Regions from separate parts of the Rouxiella chamberiensis genome, predicted to be linked through region 2. Evidence: predicted binding sites of a transcription regulator. Region 2 holds the regulator's gene; the other holds the start of a gene.

Region 1 (9,746 bases), 510 kb from region 2:
TTCAGTAATAGGTTTGCGCAGTTTTCTAAAATTAGATTATATTTATATTGTGAGGCCATTATTACGTCTCGATAAACATCCTCCGACAAGATAATGGCCGTAGCACGGCGCAGCAGAAACACGTCCTGAAGCGAACGCCTGCGGCAATCCTCTTTGATAAATGTAGTTTGATTTAACGGGTATTCACGTTTACCTGGCAGTCCTTGGTTAGCTCGGATTTTGTTGTTTTTAAAGTTTTTGTTTACTCACAGAGTGTTATCACACCGAATAACCATTACGGAGGGGATGATATGGATGAGTACTCGCCTAAGCGACACGATATTGCGCAACTGCGGTTCCTCAACGAAAATTTGTATGACGAAGGAATTGCGACCTTGGGAGACAGCCATCATGGCTGGGTCAACGACCCGACCTCCGCTGTCAACTTGCAGCTTAATGACCTGATTGAGCATATTGCCTCGTTCGTCATGAGCTTTAAAATTAAATACCCGGACGAAACAAACCTCAGCGATCTGGTAGAAGAGTATCTTGATGATACTTATACCTTATTTAGCAACTACGGAATTAACGATTCTGATTTACGTCAATGGCAAAAAACCAAGAAACGACTATTCAGAATGTTCTCAGGGGATTATGTTTGTGCCCTGATGAAAACCTAAAGATAATTTAATAAAGTAATGAGCAACAGTTGAAAAGGCCATGATGAACAAAATTGATTATTTGATGCGTTTGAGAAAGTGCACCACCATTGACACTCTCGAACGCGTTATCGAAAAAAATAAGTACGAACTTTCCAATGACGAGTTGGAGCTTTTCTATTCAGCTGCCGATCACCGTTTAGCCGAGCTGACGATGAACAAGCTGTATGACAAGATCCCGACTTCCGTCTGGAAATTCGTTCGCTAATTTTTTGACCATGACCTCGATTGAGCCGATATTCTCGTCGGCTCAATCTCTCCTCTTCCGAATGATATTTCTCATTTCGGTGTTGCGCCTATTCCCCAATTCCATTCATTATCTTTTACACCCTATTTCATATCGCGACGGCAAGTTCCATCCAGTGAAACTAATGTTGCCTTTCCTACCCATTAATTTGACTTAAATCACTATATTAAAATAACTCTATTTTTCGAAATGAATAACTCAAAGTGGTTGAAGAGTTGCAATGATGACAAAGGGAAAATAAGGAAAGCGACAAAAAAGAGTGAGGGCAATGGAAAGGTATGGCTGAAATGGTGGAGGCCCTGCCAGCTACATCCCGGCACACACGACACCTGCTATGGCTGCTTCCTTCCGGACCTGACCTGGTTAACAAGTTAGCGTTGCGGGAGAACCAACAGGGCCCCCATTGTCGTTAACGGCTTCAATACTGCGAAGCGGTGGGCATTATCAGGGATGAGTATAACAATTGCAAGTTAACTGCCGACAACCGTTGTTTTCTTATACAATCGACGCCAGTTTTATTGATAAAGGTATCGGGCATGTCAGAAGTCGATAATTTTCGTCAACGCGTTTTCCAGATAATCGCCGCCATCCCGTCGGGTCAGGTCACAACCTATGGCGAGGTCGCCCGTATGGCAGGCTCGCCTCGCGCGGCAAGGCAGGTAGGCGGCGTGTTGAAAAAGCTTCCCGAAGGCAGCACGCTACCCTGGCATCGCGTTGTGAATCGCCACGGCGAGATCTCGCTGCAAGGTGAAGATTTCAAACGTCAGCGTCAGGCACTGCTGGCCGAAGGCGTAATGTTCAGGGCGGGCAAGATAGATTTACTGACGTTCGGCTGGAAATTCTAGAGAATACGATGTGAAGGGCAGGCATTCCCCGCCTTGAAGGTGACTTGTTGTCACCAGGAATCAAGACGGGGAAGGATTACAGCCTGTTAATACATTGGGGCTGGAGCCGGTGGCGGTACGGGTGCACCGTTAGGCTGCGACACGGCCGGGTTGCCCATCGGGCCCGGTGCGGCCGGTTGAGTCACTACCGGCACCGAGGTTGCTGGCACCAATTGCAGATCGGCACGCGTGCCTTTCGCATTATTGATGACTTCCTTGATGTCCTGGGTGATAAAGGCCAGACGACCATTAATGGTCAGCGCCGCACTCAGGATAATATGGGAGTTAGGTTTAATGTCCTGCGGGTTATACGGCAGGATAAAGCTGTATGGTGCCTGTTTCCCCTCTGTACGCGCGACTTTCTGGGCAATGACCCGTGAAGGGGCATCGGCCAACGAGGCGTCGGACAGTGTGACCGTCAGTACCGAATCCGGTGGTAAAGCGACACGTTGAGAAATATTCACCGTACCGGACACGTTGGGGCCGGTAATGGCCGGACGCGTTGACGGACTCGCGGACGAGTTAGGTGATTCTGGGGGAGGCGTCTGATGTGTAGCACAACCTGCTAGAGCAAAAGACAGCGCGGTCCCACCTACTATCTGCCAAAGTTTCATAGATCGTACTCCTTTTATTGTCATCTTTTCGGCGCAATTCTATATGCCAATTTGATTGGAATAGTCAATTTAACCACTCGTACAAATAACTATGGCACATAAATCCGAAATATTCCTGCCGCCGGAATAAAGCTTCTTCTGCCTGCGGGAAGTTCCACTATCTTTTGTTGAGAAACGCCCGCCATCACAGCATAGTAGAAAAAACCACATTGACGAGGTTAGCCATGAGTCAGGCACTGCATAATCTTCTGGATTTACTCAATCTTGAAAAAATTGAAGAGGGATTGTTTCGCGGGCAAAGCGAAGATCTCGGGCTACGGCAGGTTTTCGGCGGACAGGTGGTCGGGCAGGCGCTGTACGCCGCCAAGCAGACCGTTCCCACCGACCGCGGCATTCACTCCTTCCACAGCTATTTTCTGCGCCCTGGCGACAGCACGCGGCCTATCGTTTATGACGTTGAAATCCTGCGCGATGGCAACAGTTTCAGTGCGCGGCGGGTCAAGGCGGTACAAGGCGGCAAACCGATTTTCTATATGACCGCCTCTTTCCAGAGTCATGAAAAGGGATTCGAGCATCAAAACAGCATGCCCGAGGTGCCAGAGCCAGAAACACTGCTTTCCGAAACCGAGATTGCACGTAATTTCGCGCACCTGATCCCCGAAAAATACAGAGAAAAGTTTACCGGCCAGCGCCCTATCGAAATGCGCCCGGTGAAATTCCATAATCCTCTGCAAGGCAAGAAAGATTTACCGGAACGCGCCATCTGGATAAAAGCCAATGGCGAGATGCCGGATGACCTGCGCATTCATCAGTATCTGCTGGGCTATGCCTCGGATTTCAACTTTCTGCCGACTGCGCTGCAACCGCACGGCGTCGGTTTTCTCGAGCCGGGCATGCAGGTCGCGACCATCGACCACTCCATGTGGTTCCACCGCCCTTTCCGTCTGGACGAATGGCTGCTGTACAGCATAGAGAGCACTTCGGCGTCGGGCGCAAGGGGATTTGTCAGAGGACAGTTCTACACGCGTGACGGCGTGCTGGTCGCCTCTACGGTGCAGGAAGGCGTGATGCGTAACAGAAAGGCGGAATAAGGTTTACGACGTTTTTGCGCACAATAAAAAAGGGGACGAAATTATCGTCCCCTTTTGCCATCTCATCACTACTCGTTATATTTTTATCAAATCGTATTACTGGTTGTACGCGTTTTCGCCGTGGCTGTTCACGTCCAGACCTTCACGTTCCTGCTCTTCAGGAACACGCAGACCTACGACCATGTCGGCAATCTTGTAGGCGATAAACGCCACGACGCTCGACCAGACCAGTGTCACCACGATGCTCAACAGCTGGATCCAGACCTGATGACCCATTGTTACGCCTTCTGCGTAGCCGGTGCCGCCCAGGGAGCTGGCGCTGAATACGCCGGTCAGGATGCATCCTACGATACCGCACACGCCGTGCACGCCGAACACGTCACAGGTGTCATCCACGTTGAGCCATTTTTTCAGGGTAACAACACCCCACAGGCCCGCAACGCCGCCTACCAGACCAATAATCAGAGCCCCGCCGACGCCGACCGTACCACAGGCCGGCGTGATGGCAACCAGACCCGCGATGGCACCGGAACAGGCACCCAGCAGCGAAGGTTTACCGCGAACCATCCACTCGACCAGCACCCATGACAGGATTGCGCCTGCGGTAGCCATGACGGTGTTCAGGAACGCCAGCGCAGCAATCGAACTTGCCGAGCTTGCAGAACCGGCGTTGAAGCCGAACCAGCCCACATACAGCACCGCCGTACCGGTAAACACCATCGGCAGGTTGTGAGGTTTGAACGCTTCCTTGCCAAAGCCCGCACGTTTACCCAGCAGATACGCACCGACCAGACCGGCGCTTGCTGCGTTGATGTGAACGACAGTACCGCCTGCAAAGTCCAGCGCGCCGTCGGCCGCCAGGAAACCGCCTGCCCATACCATGTGCGCGATTGGAATATAAGAGAACGTCAGCCAGATAACGGTAAAGATAAGCACCGCAGAGAAGCGGACACGTTCAGCAATGCCGCCGACGACCAGCGCCACGGTAATCGCCGCGAAGGAGCACTGGAACGCCACGTGAATCATCTGCGAGAAGGTGCCGGTGAGCGAGGTCAGACCGATGCCTTTCAGCATTGCGTTGCTGAATCCGCCGAAGAACGCGTTGCCTTCGCTGAAGGCCAGGCTATAGCCGTAAAGCATCCACAGTACGCAAACCAGAGCAAACGTGACGATGACCTGAGTCAGCATCGACAAGACGTTTTTGGAACGCAGCAGGCCGCCGTAGAACAGCGCCACGCCGGGAACGGTCATGAACAATACCAGTGCTGTACAAATCATCATGAAGGCATTGTCGGCGCCGTTGGCAACCGGATCGGCCGCCATTGCCAGAGAAGGCAACAAGGCAACGCCGGCAAGCCCCATCATGGATAAAAGTTTTTTCATTATCAATCTACCCCTATTTCTAGTTCTAATCCGAGTCTGTAATTACAGCGCTGCTTCGTCGGTTTCGCCGGTACGGATGCGAATAACGCGTTGCAATTCGGCAACGAAAATCTTGCCATCACCGATCTTGCCGGTGTAGGCCGCCTTACTAATCACATCAACCACTTCATCAAGCTGATCGTCAGCGATAGCGATATCTATTTTTACTTTTGGCAGGAAGTTGACGCTATATTCAGCACCACGATACAACTCCGCATGACCTTTTTGGCGACCAAAACCTTTGACTTCTGTTACGGTCAGCCCCTGAATGCCTACAGCTGACAGTGCTTCGCGCACGTCTTCCAGCTTGAAAGGTTTGATCACCACAGTAACCAGCTTCATTTTGCCACTCCTTAATTAAGAGCTTATCGTGATGCGACTCACGCCCAATACGAATTGGTTAAAGCAAGGGTTGTGCCAAAAATGCTCAATTTAGCGGATTCGCGTCATTAGCCCCTAGCCACGGCATTTTCGGAATATTCGCCAAAGGATTTGGCGCGTATTGGGCCACAGGCGTGCAAACGGCAAGGCACCAAAACGGTGCATAATGGTCACAAAGAGTGCAGGGATATCGGAGGCGGCTGAGATGATGCCACAGGAGAGTGCAGAATGCGGAGAATCGAGGTCAAGAAGGCGGTTGAATTTTAGGCGCTACGCCCTGTCGAATCAGGCGTAGCGCGCGTTGAAAAGCTGTCGAAAATGTGGAAACACTACTCGGCGGAGGCGAGTTCTTCGCCTGCCAGTTGCAGTTGATACATCTGATAGTAGCGGCCTTTTTGCTGAAGCAGCTGAAGATGATTGCCCTGCTCCACTGCCTGACCGCGATGCAGCACCAGAATGTTGTCGGCATCGACGATGGTCGACAAACGGTGTGCAATCACTACCAGCGTCGTCTGCTGGCGAATGGCCCGCAAGGCACGGGAAATCGCCTGTTCGGTACCGGAGTCGATATTGGCCGTTGCCTCGTCGAGGATCAAAATTTCGGGCGCTTGCACCAGAACGCGCGCCATCGCCAGCAATTGCTTCTGCCCCACGGAGAGATTATTGCCCTGCTCGCCGAGACGGGTATTGATGCCTTCGGGCATCGCTTTTACCAGCGGCGCAAGCTGCACGGTTTCGAGCGCCAGCCACACCTGCGCTTCGTCGACATCGCGGCCGAGTGTCACGTTGGCGAGCACCGATTCGGCCAATACCACCGGGTCCTGCTGCACCATCGCCACGCCTTTGCGCAGGCAGGAATGGGACAACGTCGTCAGCGAGCGGCCATCGACGCGGATATCCCCATGATTCAGCGGATAATAGCCCATCAGCAGATTCGCGAGCGTACTCTTGCCGCTGCCTGTGTGCCCGACCAGCGCCACAAACCCTCGTGACGGCACGTGTAGCGAGATGTTCTCCAGCACCATTTTGTCCTGACGGTAGGCAAAGGAGACGTTGTCGAACTCGATTTCTCCGCTGGTCAACGGCGCGGTATCTTCACCGTACTCCTGCTGCGAACGGTCCATCAGGTCAAAGATACGTTCACCGGCGACCACCGCCTGTTGCAGAATCGACTGTTGCGAAGTCAGCGCTATCAAAGGTTCGTTAAGTCGTGAAAGGTAGTTGATAAAGGCATACAGCACACCTACGCCAATGCTGCCTTCTTCGCTGAAACCAAACAGCACCAGCAAACCGCACAGAATAAGTGAACCAAACAGGCTGAGCAGCGGACGCAGCAGAAAACCCTCCAGCTTCAGCGTTTTCATGCGCGCCAGATAGTGTGACTGACTGGCGCGGCTCAGGCGTTCGCCAAAGCGCTGCTGCTGGCGAAACTGCTGCACTACGCCCATGCCGTTGATCACTTCATTGAATCCGTCATTGATATCGGCCAGATAGCTGCGCACCTGACGCACGACCGGCGTGCTGTAGACCTGGTACAGCGCCATCACCACCAGCACGGCCGGGAAGATGCACGACGCAATCAGCGCCATTCGCCAGTCGAGTAAAAACATCGCCACCAGCATCGCGCCAATCAGGGCGATACTGCGCAATACGGTCGAGACAACGGTGACATAAAGATCACGAATCACTTCCGTATCATTGGTTACGCGAGAAATAAGCTGCCCGACCGGCTGGGTATCGAAGGCGCTCAACGGCTGGCGCAGTGCGGCATCCATCACTTCGGTACGCAGCCGCTGAACCACGCCAACCGCCGCGCGGTTAAACAGCAGCGCCTGCCAGTAGTGCAGACTGGCAGCCAGAATCTGCAACACGATAAAGGTCACCGCCAGCAGGCTGACCTTGCCCAGCGGCAACTCACCCTTGGCGACAAAGTGGTCGATGAAATAGCTGATAAGGATAGGGCCGAGCACTTCGGCGGCGGCGGCAATCCACAACATGATGACCGCAATCGACAACGGTCGTCGGTAGGATTTTCCGTAGACCAGCAGGCGTTTCAGCGTCGGCCAGAGTTTTATTTTTTTGGCGGGCGGCGCGTTGGAAATAAGCTCACTCATGACAATTCTGGCTCCGGTTCGGCAGGAACATCATCCAGCGCCGCTTCAAGCTGTTGATAACGATTCATATCGCGATACCAGCCAGCATTCGACGCCAGCATCTCGTGGTCGCCCCGCTGAACCACGGTGCCTTTGTTGAAGACCAGGATCTCGGCGGCATCGACCAGCGCAGACAGGCGGTGAGCGCTGATAATGACCGTTTTATTGCTGCCCCACTGGCGCAGGTTTTGCAAAATCTGATGTTCCGTACGGCCATCGACGGCGCTGAGTGCGTCGTCAAGGATAAGAATTTCGGCATCGAGCAACAGCGCGCGCGCAATTGAAATACGCTGCTTCTGCCCGCCGGACAGCATGACGCCGCGCTCGCCGACCTCGGTTTCATAGCCTTGCGGCAGGCGCAGAATATCGTCGTGCACGCAGGCCATTCTGGCCGCCTGCTCAATCTGTTCGGTGGTCGCCTCCGGTCGGCCGAGCGCGATGTTTTGCGCAATGGTGTCGGAGAACAGAAACGGCGTCTGGCTGACGACCGCGAGTCTGGCGCGCCAGTCGTCGAGCAGCACGTTATCCAGCGACTTGCCCTGATAGGAGATGCTGCCCTGCGTGACGTCGAACTGGCGCTGCAACAAGGCCAGCAACGTACTTTTTCCGGAGCCGGTCGGGCCGCAAAGGCCGAGCATATTGCCCGACGCGAGACGAAACTGTACATCCTGCAAGGCGGGCGTGTCGGTTTGCGGATACTGAAAACGGCGGATATTCACGTCGAGCGTGCTGCGATCGGCGGTTAGCGGTTGCGTGCCATCGACCACGCACGGCGCTTCTTCCAGCAGGCTGCGAATGCGGCTGTAGGCGGCGCTCCCGCGTTCGACAATATTAAACATCCAGGCCAGCGCCAGCATCGGCCAGATCATCAGGCCAAGATACATCACGAAACTGGTCAATTGGCCGAGTGTCAGGTAGCCATTGACCACCATCCAGCTACCGCCGCCAATCGCCAGCAGGTTGGCCATCGCGATAGAGACATAAATAGTGGGATCAAAACGGGCATCGACACGCGCCACGCGCATGTTTTTAAAACCGGTGTCTTCGGCCACTTCGGCAAACTGCGAGGATTGATGATTCTCGAGACCAAACGCCTTGATCATGCGAATGCTGGTCAGACTCTCCTGCGCCTGATCGTTTAGCGACGAAAACGCCGCCTGCGCAACCTTGAATCGCTGATGCAGCTGATCGCCGTAGCGCTTGATAACTGCCGCCATAATCGGCATCGGCACCAGCGAAAGCAGGGTCAGTTCCCAGCTGATTTGCGTCGCCATGACAATCAGCACGGCAAGCCCCATCACCAGCGAATCCACCAGCGTCAGCACGCCTTCGCCCGCCGCAAATACCACCCGGTCGACATCATTGGTGGCGCGCGCAATCAGGTCACCGGTGCGGTGACGTAAATAAAATGCCGGATGCTGACGACTCAGCTGACGATAGAAATTTTGACGCAGCTCGACGGCGAGCTGATAAGACGCGCCGAAAAGCAACACGCGCCAGACATAGCGCAGCAGATAGACCAGCACCGCCGTGCCCAGAATCAGGCCCAGCCAGCCGAAAAGCTTGCCGGAAGGGAGTGTCTTACTGGTCACGCCATCGATAATAATCCCCACCAGTTTGGGTGGCAGAAGTTGCAGGATAGCAATGATGATTAACAGAGCGACGGCACCCAGATACCTTTGCCATTCACGGCGGAAGTACCAGGCCAGTTGAGCGAACAGTCTCACGCAGATTTTTCCATGATTGTAGATGTTAGTTTTTGCATTGACCAGAGTAGCGTTGAATTACGGGATTCGCGTTGATTTCCATGATTCGCTTTGTTTGACGCGTCTAGAATAACACCGATGACCCGCCCTTCTCATGAAAGTTTTTTACCTAAAGTGGCAAATGCGTGGTCGACTTGATGCGCTCCATCGCGAAGTTGGAAGTGACATCGAGCAGGCCGGGCACGGCACTGACCAGCTTTTTATAGAAGTTATCATAGCTTTTCATGTCGGCGACCTGCACCTGCATCAGGTAGTCGAATTCTCCGGCCATGCGATAGAACGACAGCACTTCGGGAAAGGACTCAACCTGCTCGACAAAATTCTGATACCACTGACTGCTGTGCTGCTGGGTTTTGATGCGCACGAAAGCCGTCAGGCTCAGGCCGAGTTTTTCGCCGTCAAGCAGCGCCACCCGCCCACGAATAATGCCTTCTTCTTCCAGCCTTTTGACCCGCTTCCAGCAGGGCGTCGAGGTCAGATTTACGGCGTC
Region 2 (9,746 bases):
TCAAACACCATTGTCAGTTCGCGTTCGCGCTTGCCGAGTAAACGGGTGCGCAGCATTTCCGCCAGCTCATGCACGGACATCTCGGAAGTATCGATAATCAGGTCGGCACTGGAGCGCAGGGGTTCAAGCAGCTCGGCTTCGTGATCGATAGCGCTTTCGAGAGACAGATTCTTGCTGGAAAGAGGGTGCAAACGCCGCGTGTCGCTGTAGCGACGGATGAGCGTATTGCGATCGGCATCCAGGAACAGCAGCTGTGGCGAGAAGCTGTCCGGAAGCTGGGTCATGGCATGTTCGTAAACTTCAGGCGTTTCCGGCATATTGCGAACGTCAATGCTGACGGCGGCCGAGGTATTGCGTTCAGCCAGCTCGCGAGCCAGCTGGGGCAATAACACCACCGGCAGATTGTCGACGCAATAAAAGCCCATATCTTCCAGCGCACGCAGGGCGACGGACTTTCCAGAACCGGAACGGCCGCTGACTATCATCAGCACCATGAGTTTCTTACTCCTTCGTTAAATCAATCGTCTATTTTCAGCGATTTACTCGTCTTCGGTCATTATCTGGTAAAGCTCTTCGTCACTTTGCGCACTTCGCAGGCGACGGCATACCGCTTTGTCGGCCAGCTTTTTCGCCACCAGCGACAGGGTATGTAAATGGGTTTTACATTGATCCGCAGGAACCAGCAAGGCAAAAAGCAGGTCAACCGGCTGATTATCCACGGCATCGAATGCAATGGGCTGCTCGAGCTGGATAAAAACGCCGACCGCGCGCAGTGTGTCCTCTTCAAGTTTTCCATGAGGGATTGCAATCCCAGCACCGATCCCGGTACTGCCCATGCGTTCACGGGTCAGAACGGCATCGAAAATCACCTGCGGCGCGAGGTTCAGCTGTTTGGCTGCCAGTTCGCTAATGATCTCCAGTGCGCGTTTCTTGCTGGCGCAATGGACGTTGCTTTTCGTGCATTCGGCGTTTAACACCGAAGTCAGCTGCAGTGCTGTATCGTTAATCATCTCATTTTCACTTTGGCGTCTGCCTTAAAGATTTAACGGCTCGCTTTTTACCCGTCGTGTGTGAAGCAGGGGCTTCGGAAACGTTGGGTAAAAACACGAGCCGATATAAAGGTCTTAAGGATCAGTGCTGTTTCAGTTTGTCTTTGTGTTTGTTCAGTTGGCGAGCCAGTTTATCAACCAACCCGTCGATAGCGGCGTACATGTCCTGATGCTCCGAGGTGGCATGCAACTCGCCTCCGTTCACGTGCAGCGTGGCTTCGGCCACCTGCTGCACTCTTTCGACACTCAATATTATATAAACCTGATTGATTCGGTCAAAGTACTGCTCGAGTTTGGCAAACTTTGCGTTCACGAATTCTCTGAGAGGTTCGGTAATATCTACGTGATGTCCGGTAATGTTGAGTTGCATAATGTCTTCCTTCTCTGTTGAGGTCAAACCAACTGTTTGCGCTGGTTTGAAGGCGGGATTGACAAAGACTCTCGGTATTTTGCTACAGTGCGTCGCGCCACCATAATGCCTTGATCCGATAGCATAGTGGCTAACTTGCTGTCGCTCAGAGGTTTGACGGGGTTTTCCGCCGCGATTAATTTCCTGACCAGTGCCCGGATAGCCGTGGATGAAGCTTCACCCCCGCTGTCCGTACTCACATGACTGGAGAAGAAATACTTAAGTTCGAAAATGCCCCGTGGACTGTGCAGAAACTTCTGCGTCGTCACGCGGGAGATGGTCGATTCGTGCATGTCCACGGCACTGGCAATATCGGCCAGCACCATAGGTTTCATATACTCTTCACCGAGATCAAAGAATGCCTGCTGCTGTTCAACAATACAACGCGTTACCTTCAATAACGTCTCGTTGCGACTTTCCAGACTCTTTATCAGCCATTTGGCTTCCTGCAAATTACTGCGGATAAATTGCCCGTCGCTATCGTTGCGCACTGAATTTCCCATTGCAGCGTACTGCTGGTTTATCTTCAGGCGTGGAATGCTGTCGGAATTCAGCTCTACCGTCCAGATTTTGCCGACCTTGCGCACCAGCACGTCGGGGATCACGTATTCGGATTCGCCGGTGTTGATGGACTGGCCAGGTCTGGGATCCAGAGACTGAATCAGCTGCATCGCTCCCTTAAGTGTATCTTCTTTTAGGCGAGTTGAACGCATTAGTGCGCGAAAATCGTGATTGGCGAGCAGATCGAGATGTTCGCCGACGATCAACCGCGCTTCGGTCAGAAAAGCGGTCTCGGGAATGTATTGGGAAAGCTGAATCAGCAGGCAGTCGCGCAGATCCTTGGCGGCAACGCCCACAGGGTCAAACCGCTGAACGCGTTTAAGCACTGCCTCGACCTCGTCCATGCTGACGTCTTCGTCGCCGATGCTTTCGAGAATATCATCGAGAGAAATGGTCAGATAACCGGTGTCATCGACGGCATCGACAATAGAGGTAGCGATTGCGCGATCGGTTTCGGTAAACGGCGTCAGCTCGACCTGCCACATCAGGTAGTCTTGCAGCGTCTGGGTCGTTTCACCCTGATAAACCGGCAGCTCGTCATCGCTGTAATCGTTGCCGGTGCCGGACGGCGTGCCTGCGGTGTAGATTTCGTCCCACGTGGCATCGAGCGGCAGCTCCTCGGGCATGTCTTTCTGCTCGAGGGCTTCGCGGGTGTCCAGCGCCTCGCTTTCGGTCGCTTCTTTGGCGTCTACTTCATCATGCAGATCGGATTGCTCCAGCAGCGGGTTGCTCTCCAGTGCCAATTGTATCTCTTGCTGGAGTTCAAGCGTGGACAGCTGCAGCAGACGAATTGCCTGCTGGAGTTGCGGTGTCATTGCCAGTTGCTGGCTGAGCCTGAGTTGCAAACCTTGCTTCATATCTTGATTTCAATTCCGTTACGACAAATTAGCGGAGTATCTACTTTTAAAGACCGAAAGCCTCAATTAAAGACGGAAAGCCTCGCCTAGATAGACGCGTTTAACCTGTTCATTCTGCATGACTTCTTCCGGCGTGCCGTGGGCAATCATATGGCCCTGGCTCACAATGTAGGCGCGTTCGCAGACATCCAGCGTTTCGCGCACATTGTGGTCGGTAATCAGCACGCCAAGCCCGCTGTCGCGCAGATGTTCGATGATCTTCTTGATATCGATAACCGAAATCGGGTCGACACCGGCAAAAGGTTCATCGAGCAGGATGAATTTTGGATTGGCGGCGAGCGCACGGGCAATCTCCACGCGGCGACGTTCACCCCCGGACAGCGACTGCCCGAGGCTGTCGCGCAGGTGCGAGATATGGAACTCTTCCATCAGCTCGTTGGCGCGAGCGACGCGCTGCTCTTTGTCGAGATCGTCTCTTATCTCCAGCACGGCCATGAGATTGTTGTACACGCTCAAACGACGGAAGATGGAGGCTTCCTGCGGCAGATAGCCGATTCCGCGACGCGCACGGGTATGCAGCGGCAGCAGGCTGATGTCTTCGTCGTCAACGACAATGCGACCCGCGTCGCGCTGCACAATGCCCACCACCATATAGAAAGTGGTGGTTTTACCGGCGCCGTTTGGACCCAAAAGTCCGACGATTTCACCTGACTTGACCGACAGGCTGACGTCTTCAACAACTTTACGGCCCTTGTAGGCTTTCGCCAGATTTTCTGCGATTAACGTTGCCATAGATTATCAGTTACTCTTTTTCTGACCTGCAGCCGCAGGGGTCTTTTGCTGTAGCTGAGACGGTACCAGCACGGTGGTCACGCGGCTACCCTTGTCGCTATAGGCCTGCATCTGCTGCTGTTGCACCAGATAGGTAATGCGATCGCCCTTGACGTTACTGTCGAGCTGTTCGAGATACGCATCGCCTGTCAGCGTAACCAGATCCTTCTCGACTTCATAGCGGACTTTCGCGGCGTGGCCTTTCAGCGGCTTGCCGTTGTCCTGCATCTGCTGGAACGTCACCGGATTACCGAAACCTTCGACCACTTCCTTGCCGGACTCGCCGTTGGGACGAACGATGGTCGCGCGATCGGCATGGACCAGAATACTGCCCTGCTTCAGGATAACGTTACCGGTCAGGGTCACGGTATTGGTATTGATATCCACCGCCTGATTATCCGATGTGATAGTCATGGGTTTGGTGGTGTCATCTTTCAATGCCAGCGCCGGAAGACTTACCGCTAACAGCGCGCTGGTGATCAGAAGGTTACGGAGATTATTTTTGGTTTTGAATTTCATAATTTGTATTTACCTTTTCGATCAGCTGTGCGGTTTTATTTCTCAGATTACCACGCATTTTCATGCCGTTAGAGGTAAAACCGGTGCCATAAATGTAGACTTCATCGTCTGAGGCTACGTCCTGTGTGACCAGATTCACCTGGGCATTGTCTGTTTTTATTCTTTGCAGCTGTGACGTGGTCGGCGTCAGGCTATCAACCTGCACGTGACCATAGAGATACAGCATCTTGTCATCGGTCAGTTTGGCGCGGTCGGAACGAATGGTCCAGGTCGCGACGCTGGTTTGCGGGTCATACATGGTCACCACCGGATTGGTAAACCAGGTAAGCTGGTCCGTGGTGTAATATTTCACTTCTTCCGAGACCAGCTTGTAGTTCAGTTTTCCGGTCGGGTCATAGACCACGGTCACCGTGTGCTGACTCTGGTAGGTCGGATCCTGGGTATTGACTGCGGCACCGGGCGTCGGCTCGGTGTTGTCCGACAGGGTCCAGCCGATCAGGATAAGGACCAGCAGACCCAGCAGCAACGTTATCCAAAGCTTGGTTTTATTCATATCGACAGCCCTTTGGCGTCCTCCAGCTTGCCCTGCGCCAGCAGAATCAGGTCGCACAGTTCGCGAACCGCGCCACGTCCACCGGCAATGCGCGTCACATAATTTGCCTTGGGCAAAAGAATGGGATGGGCATCCTGCACGGCCACGGAAAGCCCGACCTGCTCCATGACCGGCCAGTCAATCAGGTCATCGCCGATATAGGCAACCTGCGCAGGTTCGAGGGACAGTGTATCCAACAGTTCGCGGAAGGCCAAAAGCTTATCGGACTGACCCTGATAAAGATGGCGAATGCCGAGTGTTTCGGCACGATCTTCCAGTAATTTGGCCTTGCGCCCCGTAATGATGGCCACCTCGACTTCAGAGGTCAGCAGGCAGCGGATCCCGTAGCCGTCGCGCACATTGAAGCTTTTTAGTTCTTCGCCCTGGTTGCCCATGAAAATCAGGCCGTCGGACATGACGCCATCAACGTCGCAAATCAGCAAGCGAACCGCCTTGGCTCGCTCCAGCACTTCTGCGCTAACGGGACCATAACAGGTATCCACGGTGGCTGCGCTATTACTCATTCGGGAAGTTCCTTAATTTAAGGCTGTTTTTTGTTGCCAGTGTTAAACATGTTAATGCGTTTGGCTATCAGACAACACCGGCTCGCAGCATGTCATGCATATGTACCACACCCATCAACTGGTCGCCATCGGCCACCATGACGCAGGTAATGTGCTTGTCCTGCATCAGATTAAGGGCGTCGACGGCCAGCAGGGAAGGCCGGACGCGGATACCGCCGGTTGTCATGACATCGGTGATTTTGGCTTCGTTGATGTTTACGCCCATATCGAAGATGCGGCGCAAGTCGCCGTCGGTGAAGATCCCCTCGATTTTCATCAGGTCGTCGGTAATCACCGTCATGCCGAGATTCTTGCGGGTTATCTCCAGCAGGGCATCGCGCAGCGAAGCCTGGCGGCTGACCTGCGGGATTTCGCTGCCGGTGTGCATGATATCGCTGACGCGCAGCAGAAGCTTGCGACCCAGTGCGCCGCCCGGATGGGACATCGCAAAATCTTCCGGCGTAAAGCCGCGGGCCTCGAGCAGCGCAACGGCCAGCGCATCGCCCATGACCATAACCGCCGTCGTGCTGGACGTTGGCGCAAGCCCGAGCGGGCAGGCTTCTTTTGGCACCTTGACGCAAATGTGCACGTCGGCCGCCTTGCCCATCGAGCTTTCCGGATTGGCCGTCAGGCAGATAAGACGGATATCCAGCCGTTTGAGCACCGGTATCAGAGACAGAATTTCGTGCGATTCACCGGAGTTGGAGATAAGGATGACAATGTCCTGTTTCGACACCATGCCCAGATCGCCGTGGCTCGCTTCGCCGGGATGCACGAAAAACGCAGGCGTGCCGGTGCTGGCAAAGGTCGCGGCCATCTTGCGGCCGACGTGGCCCGATTTGCCCATGCCCATCACGATGATTTTGCCGGTGCAGTTGAACATCATCTCGCAGGCGCGGCTAAAGTCATGGTTGATGTACTGGTCGAGCTGCTCCAGCCCCTCGCGGTTCGGTCAACAGAACCTGTTTACCAACCTCGATGAAATTAAAATTTTCGTTCTCAAATGATGTCATCGTCAATTCCTGTGACTTTGTCCGAACTGCGCAATATCTACACAGATTCTATCAGATCTTCAGATCTAGAGTGCTGCGCTTCCGGGAGCAAAGAAAAGCACGCCGAGATAGGCAATAAATCCGCACAACAGCAGGGCGCCGGCAAGGTGGCCAATCCGGTGCTTGCGCATCAGGCAGAGTCCGGTCAATACGATGCTGACCACCAGCATCACCCAGTAATCCCGATGGAAGGCGTCGGGGTTGAAACTGCCCGGGGCGACCAGCGCGGGCAGGCCGAGAACCAGACACATGTTAAAAATATTGGCACCGATGATATTGCCGAGTGCAATATCGTCTTCCCCTTTCAACGCACCCGCAATAAAGGTGGCGAGTTCGGGCAGGCTGGTGCCGATGGCGACGACGGTCAGGCCGATAACCAGCTCGCTCACGCCAAAATAGCGGGCAATGACCGAGGCATTGTCTACAATCATGTTCGATGCCAGCGGCATGATAATAAACCCCAGCGCCAGCCACAAAAATGCTACTGTGTTGCTGCCATCCTGCGGTAATTCGGCCATCTGCTCGCTGGTGAGCGTGTCCTGCCCAAGCTGCTGGGACTTTTTGGCAATCCTGACCATAAACAGCAGAAACACGGCGGCAGCGGCAATCAGGATAATGCCGTCCCATCGATTAAGCTCGCTGTCACTCAGCAGGAATCCGCAAAGCACGGTGACCATCAACATTAGCGGCAGTTCGCGTCGCAGGATATCAGAACGCACGGAAAGTGGATGAATTAGCGCAGCACCACCTAGAATCAGAAGAATATTAGTGATATTCGAGCCAATCACGTTGCCAACCGCCAGATCCAGCTGACCATTCATGGCCGCCGTCGTCGAGACAACCAGCTCAGGCAGGGAAATCCCCACGCCAACGACCGTCATACCAATAACAAGAGGGGGAATACCGACCGAGCTTGCCAGAACCGAAGCGCCGTACACCAGACGATCGGCGGCATAAACAAGCAGAAACAGGCCGACTATCATTAGTACGCTAGCGAGAAGCATGGAAAATCCTTTAATGGGTATAATGCAATGTTCGTAAGTCTGGCAAGGAACCAAAATGAGTTTGATCAATCAGACTTTCGGCAAAGGGCCGAGTCGGATTGAAAAGGGTTCCATAATAGCGATTACCTTGGCTTCTGACTTTCTGTTTTGACACTTTTATTGCATGCAGAGGTGAGTTCTGCCGCAGTCCGCTGATTTTGACCGTCCGAGCCTGAAAAGTAAATCAATGGCAACTTTGGTAACGTATTCGCAGTAAGTTTTTGTAAAATGTTGGGAGTTGTTCGCCCTGTTTAGGACAAAGTTAGGCAATGACTTCTACCCTAAGAGGGTTTTTATGTGGCGTTCGCCCAGAGGAAGAGACTAATGAGTCAGAGCGAAGCGAATCTGGTGGAGATTAAGGGCATGAGTTTCATGCGCGGCGATCGACCCATTTTCGAAGAGATAAACATGACCGTACCGAAAGGCAAAGTGACCGCAATCATGGGGCCTTCCGGGATCGGTAAAACCACGCTGCTGCGACTCATCGGCGGCCAGCTTGCTCCCGACAGCGGAGAAATCTGGTTCGACGGAGAAAACATCCCGACTCTGTCACGCGGCAGACTGTACGAAACGCGCAAGAAAATGAGCATGCTGTTTCAGTCGGGCGCGCTGTTTACCGACCTGACCGTGTTCGAAAACGTGGCCTTTCCGCTGCGCGAGCACAGCAAGTTGCCCGAAGAACTGCTGCACAGTACGGTCATGATGAAGCTCGAGGCGGTAGGCCTGCGCGGAGCCGCCGACCTGATGCCGGCCGAGCTCTCCGGCGGCATGGCGCGTCGCGTTGCGCTGGCGCGTGCCATTGCGCTCGACCCCGAACTCATCATGTTCGACGAGCCGTTCGTGGGACAGGATCCCATCACAATGGGCGTACTGGTTAAACTTATTGATGAGTTAAATCATGCGCTGGGCGTTACCTGTATCGTGGTTTCTCACGATGTACCGGAAGTTCTCAGTATCGCCGACTATGCTTATATCGTTGCCGCTCAGCACGTTATCGCTGAAGGAACCACCGAAGAACTGCGCAGCAACCCGGATCCACGTGTTCGCCAGTTCCTCGACGGTATCGCCGACGGACCGGTGCCTTTCCGTTTCCCTGCCGGTGATTACAAGGCCGAGCTGCTTGGATGATGGAGTAGTAAATCAATGTTAATTAGGGCGTTAGCGTCAGTAGGCCGCAGCGGATTGGCGACCTGTGCGTCATTTGGACGAGCAGGGCAGCTTTTATTCCGCGCGCTGGTTGGACGACCGCAGTTTGCCAAACAGTGGCCATTATTAATCAAACAGTTGTACAGCGTTGGCGTATTGTCGCTGATGATCATCGTGGTATCGGGCCTGTTTATCGGCATGGTACTCGGCTTGCAGGGCTATCTGGTCCTGACCACCTACAGTGCAGAAGCCAGTCTCGGCATGATGGTTGCGCTGTCGCTCCTGCGTGAACTGGGGCCGGTTGTGACCGCGCTGCTGTTCGCCGGGCGCGCCGGTTCTGCGCTGACCGCCGAAATCGGCCTGATGAAGGCGACCGAGCAAATCTCGAGTCTGGAGATGATGGCTATCGACCCGCTGCGCCGCGTCGTAGCGCCGCGTTTCTGGGCCGGGCTTATCAGTATGCCGCTTCTGACGGCCATTTTCGTTGCCGTGGGTATCTGGGGCGGATCTCTCGTTGGCGTGAACTGGAAGGGCATCGACAGCGGCTTTTTCTGGTCGGCGATGCAAAACGCCGTAGAATGGCGTTCGGATTTGCTTAACTGTCTGATTAAAAGCGTGGTTTTCGCGATTACTGTGACCTGGATAGCGCTTTTCAATGGTTATGATGCAATCCCGACCTCGGAAGGGATTAGCCGGGCAACGACCCGTACCGTCGTGCATGCGTCACTGGCGGTGTTGGGATTGGATTTTGTGCTGACAGCACTGATGTTTGGGAATTGAGCCATGCAAAGTAAAAAGAGTGAAGTGTGGGTTGGCGCATTTATGCTGATAGCCTTGTGTGCCGTAATATTTATCTGCCTGAAAGTGGCCGATATTCGCTCCTTCGGTTCGGATCCGACCTATCGTATCTATGCCGATTTCGACAATATCGGCGGATTGAAAACCGACTCGCCTGTCAAGGTGGGCGGCGTGGTGATTGGTCGCGTCAACAGCATCACCCTTGATAAAAACTATTCGCCTCGTGTGGCGATGGATATCGACCAGAAATACAACGAGATTCCTGACACCAGTTCGCTGGCGGTGCGTACTTCCGGTTTGCTGGGCGAACAGTATCTGGCGCTGAA

Evidence for each region. Region 2 encodes sigma-54, which starts transcription at its own class of promoters, with help from an activator protein. Its sites were predicted from a motif close to GTTGGCACANNTTTCGCTNT; they were not measured.
Region 1: a site for sigma-54 is predicted at 5,359-5,378, ahead of glnK (P-II family nitrogen regulator). Genes of this name have one in related genera too.

The regions. Positions count from the first base shown of each region.
Region 1 is NZ_CP114058.1:2,766,313-2,776,058, forward strand. It holds gene tomB (Hha toxicity modulator TomB) at 291-659, shown strand; gene O1V66_RS12840 (HHA domain-containing protein) at 703-906, shown strand; RNA gene ffs (signal recognition particle sRNA small type) at 1,243-1,339, opposite strand; gene O1V66_RS12850 (MGMT family protein) at 1,482-1,790, shown strand; gene O1V66_RS12855 (YbaY family lipoprotein) at 1,877-2,443, opposite strand; gene tesB (acyl-CoA thioesterase II) at 2,668-3,534, shown strand; gene amtB (ammonium transporter AmtB) at 3,631-4,917, opposite strand; gene glnK (P-II family nitrogen regulator) at 4,960-5,298, opposite strand; gene O1V66_RS12875 (SmdB family multidrug efflux ABC transporter permease/ATP-binding protein) at 5,667-7,451, opposite strand; gene O1V66_RS12880 (SmdA family multidrug ABC transporter permease/ATP-binding protein) at 7,448-9,217, opposite strand; gene O1V66_RS12885 (Lrp/AsnC family transcriptional regulator) at 9,366-9,746, opposite strand, start outside.
Region 2 is NZ_CP114058.1:3,276,975-3,286,720, reverse strand. It holds gene rapZ (RNase adapter RapZ) at 1-494, opposite strand, end outside; gene ptsN (PTS IIA-like nitrogen regulatory protein PtsN) at 540-1,010, opposite strand; gene hpf (ribosome hibernation promoting factor) at 1,132-1,419, opposite strand; gene rpoN (RNA polymerase factor sigma-54) at 1,443-2,876, opposite strand; gene lptB (LPS export ABC transporter ATP-binding protein) at 2,943-3,668, opposite strand; gene lptA (lipopolysaccharide ABC transporter substrate-binding protein LptA) at 3,675-4,226, opposite strand; gene lptC (LPS export ABC transporter periplasmic protein LptC) at 4,204-4,779, opposite strand; gene kdsC (3-deoxy-manno-octulosonate-8-phosphatase KdsC) at 4,776-5,342, opposite strand; partial or broken gene kdsD (arabinose-5-phosphate isomerase KdsD) at 5,410-6,394, opposite strand; gene O1V66_RS15185 (calcium/sodium antiporter) at 6,460-7,437, opposite strand; gene mlaF (phospholipid ABC transporter ATP-binding protein MlaF) at 7,801-8,604, shown strand; gene mlaE (lipid asymmetry maintenance ABC transporter permease subunit MlaE) at 8,620-9,402, shown strand; gene mlaD (outer membrane lipid asymmetry maintenance protein MlaD) at 9,406-9,746, shown strand, end outside.